Regions from separate parts of the Pradoshia sp. D12 genome, predicted to be linked through region 2. Evidence: riboswitches for the same ligand, from Rfam matches in the RefSeq annotation. Region 2 holds a riboswitch; the other holds the start of a gene.

Region 1 (8,030 bases), 470 kb from region 2:
CTGAAACCGTTTTGGATTTAGTAGCTAAACAATTCAGAGATGAAGGATATAAACATTTCGGTAGCTGCTATACTGAAAAAATGCCGATATCCGGCGGCCGTGTTGGAGGCTCAACGAAATTTAGTTCATATATAAGCAAAACTAAAGAAAAAGCAATCGGAACCGGGTTATCAGATACAGAAGCAAGAGAGATTATTTCAACATATGGATCCAATGCTCCGCTTCTGTTTGAAATAGCCCGAAAAAACAAAGAAAAAGCGAGCGAAATAGGGCTGCCATTACCAGTATTGGCTAAATTGGGCTATGCAATTGAATATGAATTGGCTTATACGCCGCTTGATTTCTTTAATCGCAGAACTGGCATGGTCCTATTTGATATTAAGCATGTTCATGAATACAAAGATCAAGTGATTTCGTATATGAAAAAAGTACTGCATTGGACTGAACAGCAAACAGAAATGTATACTAAAGAGCTTGAAACTGAATTGCATGATGCTGCGTATCCACAATCCGAGCTGGTTACGAATTAATATAAATACGGATAAATGACCCCACTTCCTTGAAATATAGGTTGTGGGTTTTTTTTTTAAGATTCAATATCTTTAAAAAGGGGAATAGAAATGAAACAGAAACTATTAGTTTATTTAACACGGGATGGGGGCAGTCAAGATGAATGAAATTCAAGGAAATAAGAAAAATGAATGGATGATTTATACCGGATCTTATGCAGAAGAAACAAGTACGGGTATTCATCTATTCAAATTGAACGTGAAAGAAAAAAAACTTGACTTAGTTGAGAAATATACGGGTATTGAAAATCCTTCCTTTCTTGTTATAAATAAAGCTCAGACCCATTTATACGCGGTAAGTGAAGTTGAGTATGGGATGGTTGTCTCTTATGCAATCAATCGGCAATCCGAACAGATTAGAGAGTTAAATCGCAAATCTACGAATGGGATGGCACCTTGCTATGTCAGTCTTAGTGAAAATGAATCTTGTTTATACATTAGTAATTATGGTGGCACGGTAACTAGGATAGAACTACAAGAGGACGGAACACTTGGAGAACATACGACAACAAATGAACATGTTGGATCAGGGGTTTGGGCAGACAGACAGGATGCACCGCATGCTCACTCAATCGTACCGGTACCGAATTCCTCCGTTGTAGTTGCAGCAGATTTAGGTACTGATAAAATTTATGTATACGATGATAAGGATTTTGCCAATTTGGCTAAAATGTCTACTATTCCTGGATCGGGTCCAAGACATTTTGCCTTTCACCCTACATTGCCAATCATGTATGTCATCCAGGAATTAAGCAATACAATCGCAGTATTTGAATTAAATGACCAACATATACCGGATTCTCTTCTAGGGGTGGTTACTACATTGCCGGATGATTACAAAGAGGAAAATACAGCAGCCGATTTGCATATTTCAGAGGATGGCCAATTCTTATATGCCTCAAATAGAGGGCATGACAGTATTGCAACGTACAAAGTGGCAGAATCAGGTATACCGGAAATTATCGCATTTACACATACGGAAGGAAAGGGACCGAGAAATTTCGAGTTAATAGACGAAGAAAAAGTACTTATTGCAGCAAATGAGCAAAGTGATTCATTAGTTTTATTTGAAATTAATAAAGAGGGTATTCCAACCTATACAGGGAATACGATTTCTCTTTCGAAACCCGTTTGTGTTCAAGCGATAGTAAGAAATCAAGAATGATACAAAAAAGCTGGTTTGGATTTTTCCAAACCAGCTGTTATTTAATTAGATTGTTCTTTTAAAGATTGTGTATAAGCCGTAAAGATACCTAAAACAATAATAGCCATTCCACCGTTTAATAGGGAGTATTGCAAGTCCCAATGGCCAGTATATAAATTTTTAATAGACAACACGCTGATCAACATAAGCATCAATGTAATTAAAATATTGTATGCTTTCATTCGTGAAACAACACCCCTTGATTCGTAATTGATCTTTTTCATATATTTTATTTTACTATGGTTTAGGTATAAAATTAAGTATAATTTTGTCTTTTTTTGTTATATTTTTCCGGAGATGTTTTGGACGCTAATCTATTGAGTCCATCAGATTTTTTATCGTTTCTTTTTGCAAGGGTCCGATTATTCGCTTTTGTATGATACCGTTGGAGTCAATGAAATAACTGGTTGGGATTGTTATAATTTTATATAATCCTGCAATAGTTCCTGTTTGGTCCAGTAATACAGGATACTTGATATTATACATATCTTGGAAGGTTTGAACGGCTTGCTTGTTTTTTTCTGAATAGGTCATATTCACGCTTAATACAGTGATCTTCCCCATACTATGTTCACTATAAAATTCATTGAGATCTGGTATCTCTAATTTGCAGGGAGGGCACCAGCTTGCCCAAAAGTTTAATAAAACTTTTTGACCGCGATAATCAGATAATTTTATGGTTTTTCCGTCCGGAGTTTTTAATTCGAAATCAGGTGCAGATTGACCTTCCTTAATTCCTGTTTGAGTCAAAACAGGTATAGATTCCTCTGTAATAGGCTCTTTTTGTGTCTGCGTGTAAATAAATAAAAATATAAATAAAAAGAATGGAGCAAGAATGGCAATTGTTTTATTCTTCAATTTGGATGAGGCCTCCTGATGTCGTTTTTATTTAGTAGAAAGTATTTGCCAGTCGTGAAAAAATTAATCAATGGGCATCAAATTGTGTTAAGTTGTTTATAAAAATATGAATAAAGGTAAGAATCTAGTATTGAGCTTTTAGGGAAGTGAGGGAAGATAGATGTTTTATATAGGAGTTGATATAGGAACCACGAGTACAAAGGCTGTATTATTTTCGGGAGACGCATCTGTGCTCAGCACCTATCATGTAGAGTACCCATTATATAGCCCGACTCCACTTACAGCAGAGCAGAATCCTGATGAGATCTTTCATGCTGTACTTAATGCAATAAGAGGAGTAATGGTCCAAAGCCAAATAAATCCTGATGAACTGTCGTTAGTATCCTTTAGCTCGGCTATGCACAGCGTAATTGCGGTTGAGGAAAATGGAAATCCATTAACTCAATGCATTACATGGGCTGACAGCCGTTCAAAGAAGTGGTCCGACTATATTAAAAATGAGAGGAATGGACAAGAAATTTATCGGAGAACTGGAACGCCAATCCATCCAATGTCTCCTCTTACAAAAATCACCTGGTTGATGAATGATTATCCCGAATTAGCGGGTAGGACATATAAATTCATTTCCATTAAAGAATATGTTTTTTATAAATTATTTGGGCAATATGTGATTGATTATTCGGTTGCTTCAGCAACAGGAATGTTTCATCTTAAAAATTTAGAATGGGATTCTGAGGCATTGGCAATCGCGGGTATTACAGAGACCCATTTGTCTAAACCAGTACCAACTACATATTATTTATCTGGCATGGACTCCGCCTATGCTGCGGATATGGGGCTGTTGCCGGATACTCCATTTGTAATAGGAGCCAGTGATGGCGTTCTCTCCAATCTGGGTGTCAATGCGATTGATCCAGGGATTGTAGCAGTCACGATTGGAACGAGCGGAGCCATTCGTACGGTAACAGATAGGCCGATTACGGATGAAAAGGGCCGAATTTTTTGTTATGCATTGACGGATAAGCATTGGGTGATTGGCGGACCAGTTAATAATGGAGGTATGACTTTTAGATGGCTAAGAGATGAGCTGGCTTCAGCGGAAGTAGAAACAGCTAAACGCCTCGGAATTGACTCATATGAAGTACTCACCAAGATAGCATCAAAAGTAGCGCCGGGGGCAGATGGACTACTATTCCACCCATATTTAGCTGGAGAGAGAGCGCCCATTTGGAACCCTGATGCCAGAGGATCGTTCTTTGGCTTGGGACTTCATCATAAAAAGGAACATATGGTCAGAGCGGTGCTTGAAGGAGTCATTTTTAATCTCTATACAGTCTTATTAGCTTTGCAGGAATTGATAGGTGTGCCAAGTAAAATCAGGGCAACGGGGGGATTTGCGCGCTCAGAGTTATGGAGGCAAATGCTTGCGGATATTTTTAATCAGGAAGTAGATGTGCCAGAAAGCTTTGAAAGCTCTTGTTTAGGAGCAGTTGTACTCGGCAGATATGCACTCGGTGAAATTGAAGACCTATCCGTTGTATCAAATTATGTGGGAACTACACATGTCCATACGCCGGTTAAAGCAAATGTAGAAAGATACGAGGAATTACTGCCAATTTACATCAATATATACAGAAAATTGGAGACTGAATATAGCAGTATAGCAGCTTTCCAAAACAAATGGATTAATCATAAATAAGTTGATTTGAAAATAACATTGTCGAATAATATTGACAGCATTCGCGTTTTCACTGTATCCTTTATACAGGAATAATTTAATTTAATACAAATCCTCATCGGACTAAAAGATGAGGTAGAGGTCGCAGATTTTATTAGTAAACTAAAAAGAGAGCCGGAAAGCTTGCTGACTTTAGTTGAAAGGAAAATCTGCCGAAGCGCTCTTTTTTTCCGAAGAGAGCAGCTGGGACTGTATCCGAATAGGTGCAGGACTGTCATGGTCTATATACATCGCGATATGTATATAGACCATGGAGAACTATCCATTTATTGTCTGGTGTGGCTAATCATAAAATGTTGCACACCTTAACAATAAGGTGTGTTTTTTATTTAGTTTATTTACACAGAAATGGATAATTCAAAAATAGAGAGTAACATGACAGCTTTGGAAGGGGAATTATCGTGCACAATAAGAAGCAACTGGGTTTTTGGATTTTAACGGCATTTGTAGTCGGCAATATGGTTGGGTCTGGTATTTTTATGTTGCCGCGTACGCTGGCAGAAGTAGCTAGTCCTGCCGGAGTAATTATGGCATGGGGATTAACAGGATTGGGTGTACTAACTATTGCGCTGGTTTTTGGGAATCTGGCTGTTCGTAAGCCACATTTAACAGGTGGCCCTCAGATTTATGCTAAGGAATTGTTCAAGGAAAATTCTTTAGCCTCAAGATTATCCGGGTTTATGTCTACATGGGGATACTGGATTGGTAATTTTGCAGGTAATATTGCCATCATCACTACGTTTGCAGGGTATTTATCTACCTTCTTCCCAAGTTTGACTAGTACGGCTGAATTGTTCAGTATAGGGAATTTTAGTCTAAAAGTTGGCAATGCTTTAACATTCCTTGTCTGCACAATCATGCTCTGGGGCGTTCATTTCTTTATTATGCGAGGCATAGAGAATGCTGGTAAATTAAACTTTGTGGCGACTGCGGCAAAAGTACTTGGATTTGGATTATTCATTGTAATTGGGCTATTTGCCTTTGAACAATCTAATATTGTACCGTTTGCGGAAACTCGTATAATTGATGGTGAGAGTCGGGGATTACTCAGCCAGGTAAATTTTGCTGCCGTCTCAACCTTATGGGCTTTTGTAGGGGTTGAATCTGCTGTTGTATTCGCATCAAGGGCGAAGAGAAAGGCAGATGTAAAGAGAGCGACCATTTTAGGGCTATTGATTGCCCTGGCTATCTATATGGGAATCAGTACACTTGTTATGGGATTATTAACACAGGATGCACTTATCCATTCAGAAAAACCATTAATCGATGCAATTGAAACGGTGCTGGGACCTGTTGGTGGGAAAGCATTGGCGGTCATTGGATTGATCAGTTTATTTGGTTCAACAATTGGCTGGATCTTGTTAAGCGCTGAAATCCCGTATCAGGCAGCAAAACAAGGTTTATTTATCCCTAAGTTTTTACAGGTCAATAAGCGTGGGATTCCTAATTTCTCTATGATTGTTTCAAATGGTTTAGGTCAATTATTTATTTTCTCAACTATTTCAAATTCAATTGCTCATGCATTTGACTTTATTATTTATATCGCGACACTTTCTTATTTAGTGCCATATTTAATTTCCTCCTCATTCCAACTGAAATTAGTTTGGACTGGCGAGACATATAAATCTGATGAAATGCGTTCACGAATTATTGATGGTACCATAGCCATATTGGCGACGGCATATTCCATTTGGGTGATCATCAAAGGAACGGCTGATTTAAAAACATTTATTTTCGGTGTTATCCTTCTGGCAAGCGGAATCCTATTCTATCGTTTACTGCCTAAAAATATGGAGGAAGTTAAACAACACGAGAACTATTATTTGAAAAAATCTTTTTAACTGTAATAAGAAGCAAACCCATTGTTAAAAGTGGGTTTGCTTTTTTTTGGTATTATTTAAAAGTAAAACGGTGTTATGAAAACTGTTATCGGGAGCAATGATAGAGTGTAATCATGTGAGTTTGATAAATTGACATACCCAATAGGGTATATTACGATTAGACTAATCGATGAACTAATGGAGGTCTATTAAAATGAAGATTTTAATTGTTGGCGGTGTGGCAGGCGGAGCATCTGCTGCGGCAAGACTGCGCCGTCTAAGCGAAAAAGATGAAATCATCATGTTTGAAAAAGGTGAATATATTTCATTTGCGAATTGTGGTCTTCCATATTATATAGGAGAAGTTATCCAAAACCGTAATAAACTGCTTGTTCAAACAGTTGAAGGAATGGGGCAACGCTATAATTTAGATATACGTAATTGGACAGAAATTATCAAAATCAATCGGGAGCAGAAGACTGTCATAGCCAGAAAAGCAATGACAGGCGAGGAATATGAGGAATCCTACGATGTGCTAATCCTATCTCCGGGTTCAAAACCGGTTAGGCCAGCCATTCCGGGAATCGATGAGGCTAAATCTGTTTATACGCTTCGGAATGTTCCTGATACGGACCGTATCAAAGAAAAGGTAGATCAGGATAAACCTGAGAAGGCTGTTATCATTGGCGGCGGGTTTATTGGGATTGAAATGGCTGAAAATTTACGGGAGCGCGGTATAGATGTAACAGTTATTGAGATGGGAAATCAGGTGATGGCGCCAATTGATTTGGAGATGGCTCAAATGGTCCACACACATTTGCGGGACAATGGAGTTCATTTAATACTTGAGGATGGTGTATCATCTTTTGAAAAGAATGGTCGTATCATTCGCTTGAAAAGCGGCAAAGAAGTAGAAACGGATATGATACTTTTAGCGATTGGTGTTCAACCTGAAAGTACCATTGCGAAAGATGCCGGCCTCGAGCTTGGGGTTCGGAATGCGATAAAAGTCAATGAGCATCTGCAAACATCAGACCCATCTATTTATGCGGTCGGTGATGTCATTGAAGTAAAGGATTATATTAACGGAACGGATACTTATGTGCCGCTCGCTTGGCCTGCCAATCGTCAAGGGCGTTTAGTAGCGGATCATATTCACGGGAAAGAAAGTGTTTATAACGGTACATTGGGCACTTCCATAGCCAAGGTGTTTGAATTGACCGTTGCTTCAACAGGAAGCAATGAAAAGATGCTGAAGCGTTTAGGTATACCATATGAGGTTGTTCATGTTGCACCAAGCAGCCATGCTGGCTATTATCCAGGTGCTTCCCAATTGCATTTGAAACTGATCTTCGATAAGGAAACGGGGAAAATATACGGAGCGCAGGCAGTTGGAAAGGATGGGGTAGATAAACGTATTGATGTTATCGCGACAGCTATCAAAGGTGGCTTAACTGTATTGGATCTTCCGGATATCGAGATTGCCTATGCTCCTCCATATTCCTCAGCTAAAGATCCTGTAAATATGGCTGGTTACGCAGCAACCAATATTATTGAGGGAATGGTCAGCACAGTGCAATGGCATGAAATTGATGAGATTGTGGAAAACGGAGGTTATTTAATTGATGTCCGCTCACCTGCTGAGGTTGCTAAAGGAGCAATTGCCGGCTCGGTCAATATTCCTGTTGATGAACTGAGAGAGCGATTATCAGAGATACCGACTGATAAAGATTTATATCTTACATGCCAGGTAGGTATGAGGGGTTACTTAGCTACCAGAATACTTGAAGGAAACGGCATTAAAGTTAAGAACCTTGATGGCGGATATAATTTGTATTCTA
Region 2 (8,030 bases):
CTGGCACTTGAAGAAATAAACAAAGAAGGTGTCGGTGGCAAAAAACTGAAAATAGTAAAATATGATAACAAGTCAGATGCAGCAGAAGCAACGACCGGAGCAATCAAGCTTGCCAGCCAGGATAAGGTGGATGTCATGATTGGTGCGGCGACAAGTACAAATACATTGGCGCAGGTCCAGGTTGCCAATGATAACAAAGTTCCATTAATTACACCTACAGGGACGAACGAAACGATTACTTCGAAGGATGGCAAGGTTAATGAATATGTTTTTAGAACGTGTTTCATTGATCCGTTCCAGGGAACAGTTGCAGCGAATTTTGCTCAGCAGGAATTAGGGGCAAAAACAGCCGCTATTTATGTTGATAGCTCAAGCGACTATTCTAAAGGTCTTGCTGCAGCTTTCAAAGATGCATTTACAAAAGCGGGTGGGCAAATTGTAGCAGAAGAAGCGTTTCTGCAAAAAGACACAGATTTCCAATCAACGTTGACCAGAATCAAAAAAGCGAATCCAGACTTTGTTTTTGTTCCGGCATTTTATGAAGAAGTTGGTTTAATTTTAAAACAAGCACGTGAGTCAGGAATTGATGTTCCGGTTATGGGAGGAGACGGTTGGGATTCTCCTAAGTTAATAGAAATTGCCGGTAAAGAAGCGCTAAATAATACCTTTATTACGAACCACTATTCTGCGGGAGATCCAGATAAAAAAATTCAGGATTTTGTATCGGCATTTAAAAAGAAATATAAAGATAAATCACCTGATGCCTTTGCGGCGCTTGGTTATGACACAGCTTACTTCATTGCAGATTCGATAAAACGCGCAGGTGATGACGCGACACCTGAAAAAATTAAAGACGCTCTGGCCAGTACAAAGGATTTACAGCTTGTATCAGGTAATTTAACGATAGATGAAAATCATAATCCAGTTAAGTCAGCGGCTATTTTAAAGTATGAAAATGGTGAGCAAGTTTTTGAAACAAAGGTAAATCCATAAGAATGAGGAATAGGAAGCTTTGTGATAAAGCTTCCTATTTTTGAAATAATGACCGAGGGGAGTCTAAGGTTATGGAATTTATTCAGCAACTTGTAAATGGGATATCACTTGGCAGTATTTACGCGTTAATAGCGCTCGGTTATACGATGGTGTATGGAATTGTAAAATTGATTAATTTTGCACATGGCGATGTATTTATGGTTGGAGCCTTCATCGGCTTTTATGCGATTACGTTTATGGAATTATCTTTTTTTCCCGCACTGCTTCTTGCCATGGTTGCCTGTGCTATCTTTGGAGTTTTGATTGAACGGATTGCGTACAAGCCTCTGCGTAATGCGACTCGTATTGCGGCACTCATTACGGCCATTGGGGTTTCCTTATTAATCGAAAACGGGATGATCCAAATCAGGGGAGCGCAGCCTGAAGCATATCCAAATAATGTTCTGCCAGCAGATTCAATAGATATCTTTGGTGTTACGATAAAAAGTCAATCGCTGATGATTTTGGGTGTTTCACTCTTCTTGATGATCGTTCTGCAATTTGTTGTTCATAAAACTAAAATTGGCCGGGCGATGCGTGCAGTTTCATTTGATGCAGATGCTGCTAAATTAATGGGAATCAGCGTAAACAATACAATTTCTGCTACGTTCGCAATCGGATCAGCACTTGCGGGAGCAGCGGGTGTTATATTTGGGACCTACTATACAAAAATAGAGCCATTAATGGGAGTAATGCCGGGACTTAAGGCTTTCGTCGCCGCGGTCCTTGGAGGGATTGGCATTATTCCAGGTGCCATGGTAGGCGGTCTGTTGCTTGGTGTAGTAGAGGGGTTGGTAAGTGCCTCCGGTTTATCCTTATGGAGGGATGCAGCTGCATTTGTTGTCCTCATCTTGATATTAATTTTTATGCCGCAGGGCTTGTTCGGAAAAAACAGAAGAGAAAAAGTGTAAGGGAGACATGGCGATGGCAATTCTTAAGAAGGTTAAAGGTTTTTGGCTCTCTATTTTACTCTCATTCGTCTTGTTTATCGTGGTACAGGTTCTTATTTCAGGCGGATATTTAAATGCTTTTAATACTAATCTTATTGTGACAATTGGAATTAATATTATTCTGGCAGTTAGTTTGCATCTAATTATTGGAATTACGGGCCAGTTCTCGATTGGACATGCTGGCTTTCTGGCAATTGGGGCATATGCTTCTGCTGTCATGTCTATGATGCTAGAGGTCTCATTCTTATCTGCCTTATTAATGGGAGGGATTGCAGCGGCCTTGGTAGGCATGCTTATCGGGATCCCGAGCTTGCGTTTAAAGGGAGATTATTTGGCGATTGCCACTCTTGGGTTTGGAGAAATAGTTCGTATTGTTTTTCTTAATATGGACTCCGTTGGTGGGGCAAGAGGGATGATGGTCACGCAAATGACAACCTGGCCTTGGGTTTTTGCCTGCTTACTAGTGACCATTATCGTCATTCGGAATTTCACTAATTCTACTCACGGTCGTGCTTGTATATCTGTGAGGGAAGATGAAACAGCAGCTGATTCCATGGGTATTAACACAACCTATTATAAGGTGGCTGCCTTTGTCATTGGTGCCTTTTTTGCTGGGATTGCCGGTGGGTTATATGCTCATAACTTTTATATTATTAATCCGTCAACCTTTGGTTTCCTTCGGTCGTTTGATATTTTAATATTCGTCGTGCTTGGGGGATTGGGCAGTATGTCAGGTTCTGTGATTGCAGCAATTCTCCTTACATTAATTTCTTCCTTCCTATCAGATTATTCTGATACGCGGATGATTCTTTACAGTATTATCCTAATTGTGACAATGCTGTACAGACCGCAGGGATTGATGGGTACAAAGGAAATTACCTCATTTTTCAAAAGGAAGACAAAAGGAGGCATGAAGGATGCAAACCACCAAACCACTGCTTAAGGTTGACCAAATTGGAATTCATTTCGGAGGGTTAAAGGCTGTAGCAGATGTATCTATGGAGCTGTATCCCGGTGAACTGTGCGGCTTAATAGGACCGAATGGAGCAGGGAAAACCACCTTTTTCAACCTTTTAACTGGTGTGTACGTACCATCAGAAGGAACCATTCATTTAAACGACGATAAGCTTAACAAATTACCGCCTTATAAAATTACAAGAAAGGGAATTAGCAGGACATTCCAAAATATTCGCTTGTTTGGAGATTTATCTGTCATAGATAATGTCAAAGTTGCTTATCATTCACAGGCTAAACATTCTATGCTCAGTTCAATTATACGAATGCCTAATCATTTTTCGGGAGAATTGGAAATGGACCAAAAGGCTGTAGATTTCCTGAAAATATTTAATCTGGATTCTTATCGTGATGAAAAGGCCAAGAATCTTCCATATGGAATGCAACGCAGACTTGAAATAGCCAGAGCCCTAGCAACGGGTCCGCGGTTACTGCTGCTGGATGAACCGGCAGCGGGTATGAATCCGAAGGAAACAAGTCAGCTGATGGAGTTAATCAGCTTAATACGTGAAAAATTTGATTTAACTGTACTTTTGATTGAGCATGATATGCAGCTTGTGATGGGGGTATGTGAACGTATTTATGTACTTGATCATGGACAATTAATCGCACACGGTACACCGGATGAAGTCCGCAATAATCCTAAGGTTATAGAGGCTTATCTTGGCGAGGAGGTTTCCTGATGCTGAAGGTTGAAGATATTAACGTTTACTATGGAAATATTCAGGCATTAAAAGGTGTCTCTTTTCATATTGACGAAGGGGAAATTGTTACCTTAATCGGTGCAAATGGGGCTGGAAAAAGTACACTACTTAAAACTGTTTCAGGTTTACTTAAACCGAAGCAGGGTCAAATCATGTATCAGGGTAAATCCATAGGTGGAAAAGCAGCTCAAGTGATTGTAAAGCAGGGAATCTCACATGTACCAGAAGGACGGCGGGTTTTTGCCAATATGACAGTGGAAGAAAATTTACAGCTTGGTGCTTATTTACGTAGGGATCGAGCTGGGATTAAAGAGGATATGGAGAAGGTATTTGATCTTTTTCCAAGGATGAACGAACGTCTTAAACAGCCGGCAGGAACATTGTCAGGTGGAGAACAACAAATGCTCGCAATGGGAAGGGCATTAATGGCTAAGCCCAAATTGCTTTTACTCGATGAACCTTCCATGGGATTGGCTCCACTACTGGTTAAAACAATTTTCCGCATAATTGAAGAAATAAATAATGCGGGAACAACTATTCTTTTAGTTGAACAAAATGCTAATTTGGCACTATCGATTGCCAACCGTGCCTATGTAGTGGAGACCGGCAAAATCGTCCTCTCGGGTTCGGCAGATGAGTTAACCTCAAGTGAAAAAGTAAAGATGGCCTATCTTGGCGGACATTAAAGGTGAATCACTCCTCTGTAAACTTTTACAGGGGAGTTTTAGTTTTGTGTGGGTTACAGGAACGAGAGGATTGGATTAATTAGCCTAACATGTTGTCGATCGGGTTACTCGTTAAGCAATTGAGTCAGGCTTCATCCTAATAATTAATCAGATAATTGTAAAAAAATACGCATCTATTCCACATTGTGAACAGGAACGTAATCTGTTATATTAGAATAACAATTAGATAGTACCTTATCATTCCGATGGGGTAGAGGCGCAGGATTCAAGAGTAAGCTATGTGAGGATGACAACAGAGAGCATAGCCGAAAGGGGAAACTGCCGAAGCAAGTTGATTAGTCAGAAATGAATTTGCTGGGGTTGTTTTAAATAAAAGCAACACTGTCATTATAAGAGGTTCTTATAATGAGGAGCTACAGGTCGTGATGGAGAAAGAAAAGCTGATACAGGGCTGCGGTAGATATTTCTCTATTGCAGCCCTTCTTTATTTTCTTTTGCATAAAAGGTAAGAGCGCAAGGGTCAGCACTCACGACGAGTTCCCCTTATTTATTTGGAGGAGGAAAAAAGGAATGGAGTCGACAGTTTATACGCTTATTCCCCCACTATTGGCAATTCTAATGGTGGCTGTAACAAGGAAGGTTTTGCTTTCACTTGGTGCGGGGATTGTAGCATCAGCTTTAATGCTTACTGATTTTAATATTAGTAATACGTGTATCCTTATATGGGATGCGGTAAAAGGAATCTTTATATCAGATGGATCACTGAATGTATCCAATATATATATTATTTTATTCTTGCTCATCCTTGGCATCATTACGGCTTTCATTTCCATTTCCGGTGGGAGCCGTGCCTTTGGTGAATGGGCGATGAAGCATGTTAAAACCAGAGTTGGAGCTCAGCTGGTAGCTGCATTACTTGGGATACTCATTTTCATTGATGATTATTTCAATGCTTTGGCGGTTGGCCAGGTAGCACGTCCGATTACAGATAGACATCAAATACCGAGAGCTAAGCTTGCCTATTTGATTGACTCTACCTCAGCGCCTATCTGTGTAATTATGCCTGTATCCAGCTGGGGGGCTTATATTATTGCACTGATAGGAGGAATTTTTATCACTCATGAGGTGACAGAATACAGTTCCATATCAGCGTTCATTCAAATGATCCCAATGAATTTTTATGCGATTGCAGCGTTGGCGATGGTATTCATTGTGATCTATCGAAATTGGAATATTGGTTCGATGAAAGTACATGAGGATAGAGCGGTAAAAGAAGGTATTCTTTATAATCCATCCAAGACAGTTCCAGGTGAATTAAAAGAAGATTTACCGAGAAGTACAACTGGCAGGGTTGGAGATTTGGTAATCCCCATTGTAACTCTTATTGTAGGCACAGTGGCTGCGATGCTTTGGACAGGTTATCAGGCAGTTGCTGGACATGCAACACTTCTAACCATTTTTGAAAATACTAATGTCACTAAATCATTGGTTCTGGGTGGTACAATCGGAATTATAGTAACAATCATTATGTTTTTACGACAAGTCTTTGTTTTGCATGGAATATCTGTAAAGGTATTCACAGTAGGAGTAAAACACGGAATAGGGTCCATGCTGCCAGCGGTTTATATTTTATTGTTTGCCTGGACAATCGTTGATTTAATCGGAAGGCTAGGAACTGGCCAGTATTTGGCTGGACTTGTACAGGATTTAAACTTAAATGTATCCTTCCTTCCATTACTTTTATTTTTAATAGCAGGATTGATGTCATTTGCAACGGGTACTTCATGGGGATCATTTGGTATCCTGCTTCCGATTGCAGGAGAAATTACGGCTGTAACAGATATTACGATGATATTGCCGGCGATGGCGGCTGTATTGGCTGGTGCGGTATTTGGTGACCATTGCTCACCGATTTCCGATACAACCATTCTTTCTTCTACCGGTGCCTGTGCGAATCATATTGATCACGTGATGACGCAAATCCCATATGCTTTAATCAGTGCGGGTATAGCTATGGTAGGGTATATTGTCCTTGGATTTACAGGAAGTACGCCGATGGGATTGATCACGGTCGTTATCTTGCTGGCATCTTTTGTATGGGTATCTAAGCCCAAAAAGCAGGAGCAATTAGAAAACAGTATTATTCATTAATAGATAGGATGGCTGGATACCGGCCATCCTTTTCTTTTTGTCTCTTTAACTAATAATGTGATGTTTGAACCATAAAATGCTCTACTTAAATTTTTGTTGAAAAGGGTTAAAATTGTATTTCTCCTGTTATAAGACCTATATAAATAATTGCAATAAAAATGGCTAATATGGAAAGGGATATTTTATAAAATAAAGAAATAGATTTCAGACGTTTTTTTAACTTATCAGAAAGATGTAAAGTAAGGATTAGTATAGAAATTCCAATTATTATTGCTAGTAAATCCGTGTAAGTAAATGGCTTACTAATATAACTGTCTAAATAAAAATTAGTCAGGATAATCATGCCAATTAGTAGACATTGTATACCTAAATATTTAATAAGGTTCATTTTTATACTCTCTTCTTTGTAAAAAATTAGCTAAGATAAAAAATTGAAAAAGCTCCCATGATAATTGTGGGTTTCCCCCTTTCACTATCATGTAAAGAATTGATTTATTTTATCCGCACAAATTTCCTAATAGTAGTAATGATTATTCCGCATATCAAGGCAACGGCGATGAAGGTAATTAGAAAAAACAAAGGAGAACCAACTGTTCCAAAAGCCACTTCACTTTGTAGCATTTTTACATTTTCCCATTCATCTTTAATATCGGGTTTATAAGTCTTTATAGTTATATAGCCTACGATTAGGGATCCACCAATATAGATTATATGAATCACAAATGAAACAACCAATGATTGAATAATAGTTTTCAATTAAACACACCCTTAAGCACCTTGTATTTCCATTATAATCCATGTTGGTTATTTCAGTAAATAGGACATGTATAAAGTCTGGATAGAGTCTGAAAAACCCATCTGAAGTGTTTAATACATGAATAAAACGGATAAATATTATTATATTTATATAATAATTTACTATTCGGAGAGTTTTATAACTTTTAGGATAAATTTTATCAGGAGGGTGAGGAATCGTGAGAAGCAGTATTCCATTTAGGTCATTGGTATCTATTATCATGCCAAGCTATAATTCAAAGGTTTTTATTCGTCAAACCATAGAATCAGTTAAAAAACAAACCTATGAAAACTGGGAATTAATTATTGTTGATGATGCTTCGACTGACAATAGCAAGGATATGATAAAAGAGTATCTAATGGATGATTCCAGAATTAAATTAATTACCCTGCAGGAAAATGTCGGTCCGGGCAAAGCCAGAAACATGGCTATTCAGGCAGCCAAAGGACATTATATTGCCTTTCTAAACAGCAAAGATTTATGGGCACCGAATAAATTGGAAAAGCAGCTTGAATTCATGGAAGCGCATAACTTGGCATTTAGTTACACTGATTATCAGTTTATTGATGAGGAGAACCAAGCATATGAACCTGTTATTGAGATGCCGGTTCATCTTACATATCAAGATTTGTTAAGAGATACAACAGCTATTGGCTGCTCGACTGTCATGATTGATAAATATAAGGTTGGGAAAATT

The links. A riboswitch is a leader RNA that binds a small molecule or an ion and turns the genes downstream of it on or off. The one in region 2 is predicted to bind lysine.
Region 1: linked by a shared signal. The riboswitch ahead of F7984_RS05705 (amino acid permease) and the one ahead of F7984_RS03355 (Na+/H+ antiporter NhaC family protein) in region 2 are both predicted to bind lysine.

What each region holds. Positions count from the first base shown of each region.
Region 1 is NZ_CP044545.1:1,145,134-1,153,163, forward strand. It holds gene F7984_RS05680 (glycerol-3-phosphate dehydrogenase/oxidase) at 1-530, shown strand, start outside; gene F7984_RS05685 (lactonase family protein) at 670-1,734, shown strand; gene F7984_RS05690 (hypothetical protein) at 1,776-1,997, opposite strand; gene F7984_RS05695 (TlpA family protein disulfide reductase) at 2,083-2,631, opposite strand; gene gntK (gluconokinase) at 2,792-4,330, shown strand; lysine riboswitch at 4,438-4,638, shown strand; gene F7984_RS05705 (amino acid permease) at 4,771-6,210, shown strand; gene cdr (CoA-disulfide reductase) at 6,404-8,030, shown strand, end outside.
Region 2 is NZ_CP044545.1:674,020-682,049, forward strand. It holds gene F7984_RS03330 (ABC transporter substrate-binding protein) at 1-993, shown strand, start outside; gene F7984_RS03335 (branched-chain amino acid ABC transporter permease) at 1,065-1,943, shown strand; gene F7984_RS03340 (branched-chain amino acid ABC transporter permease) at 1,957-2,925, shown strand; gene F7984_RS03345 (ABC transporter ATP-binding protein) at 2,900-3,679, shown strand; gene F7984_RS03350 (ABC transporter ATP-binding protein) at 3,679-4,386, shown strand; lysine riboswitch at 4,630-4,810, shown strand; gene F7984_RS03355 (Na+/H+ antiporter NhaC family protein) at 4,957-6,537, shown strand; gene F7984_RS03360 (hypothetical protein) at 7,030-7,293, opposite strand; gene F7984_RS03365 (glycosyltransferase family 2 protein) at 7,512-8,030, shown strand, end outside.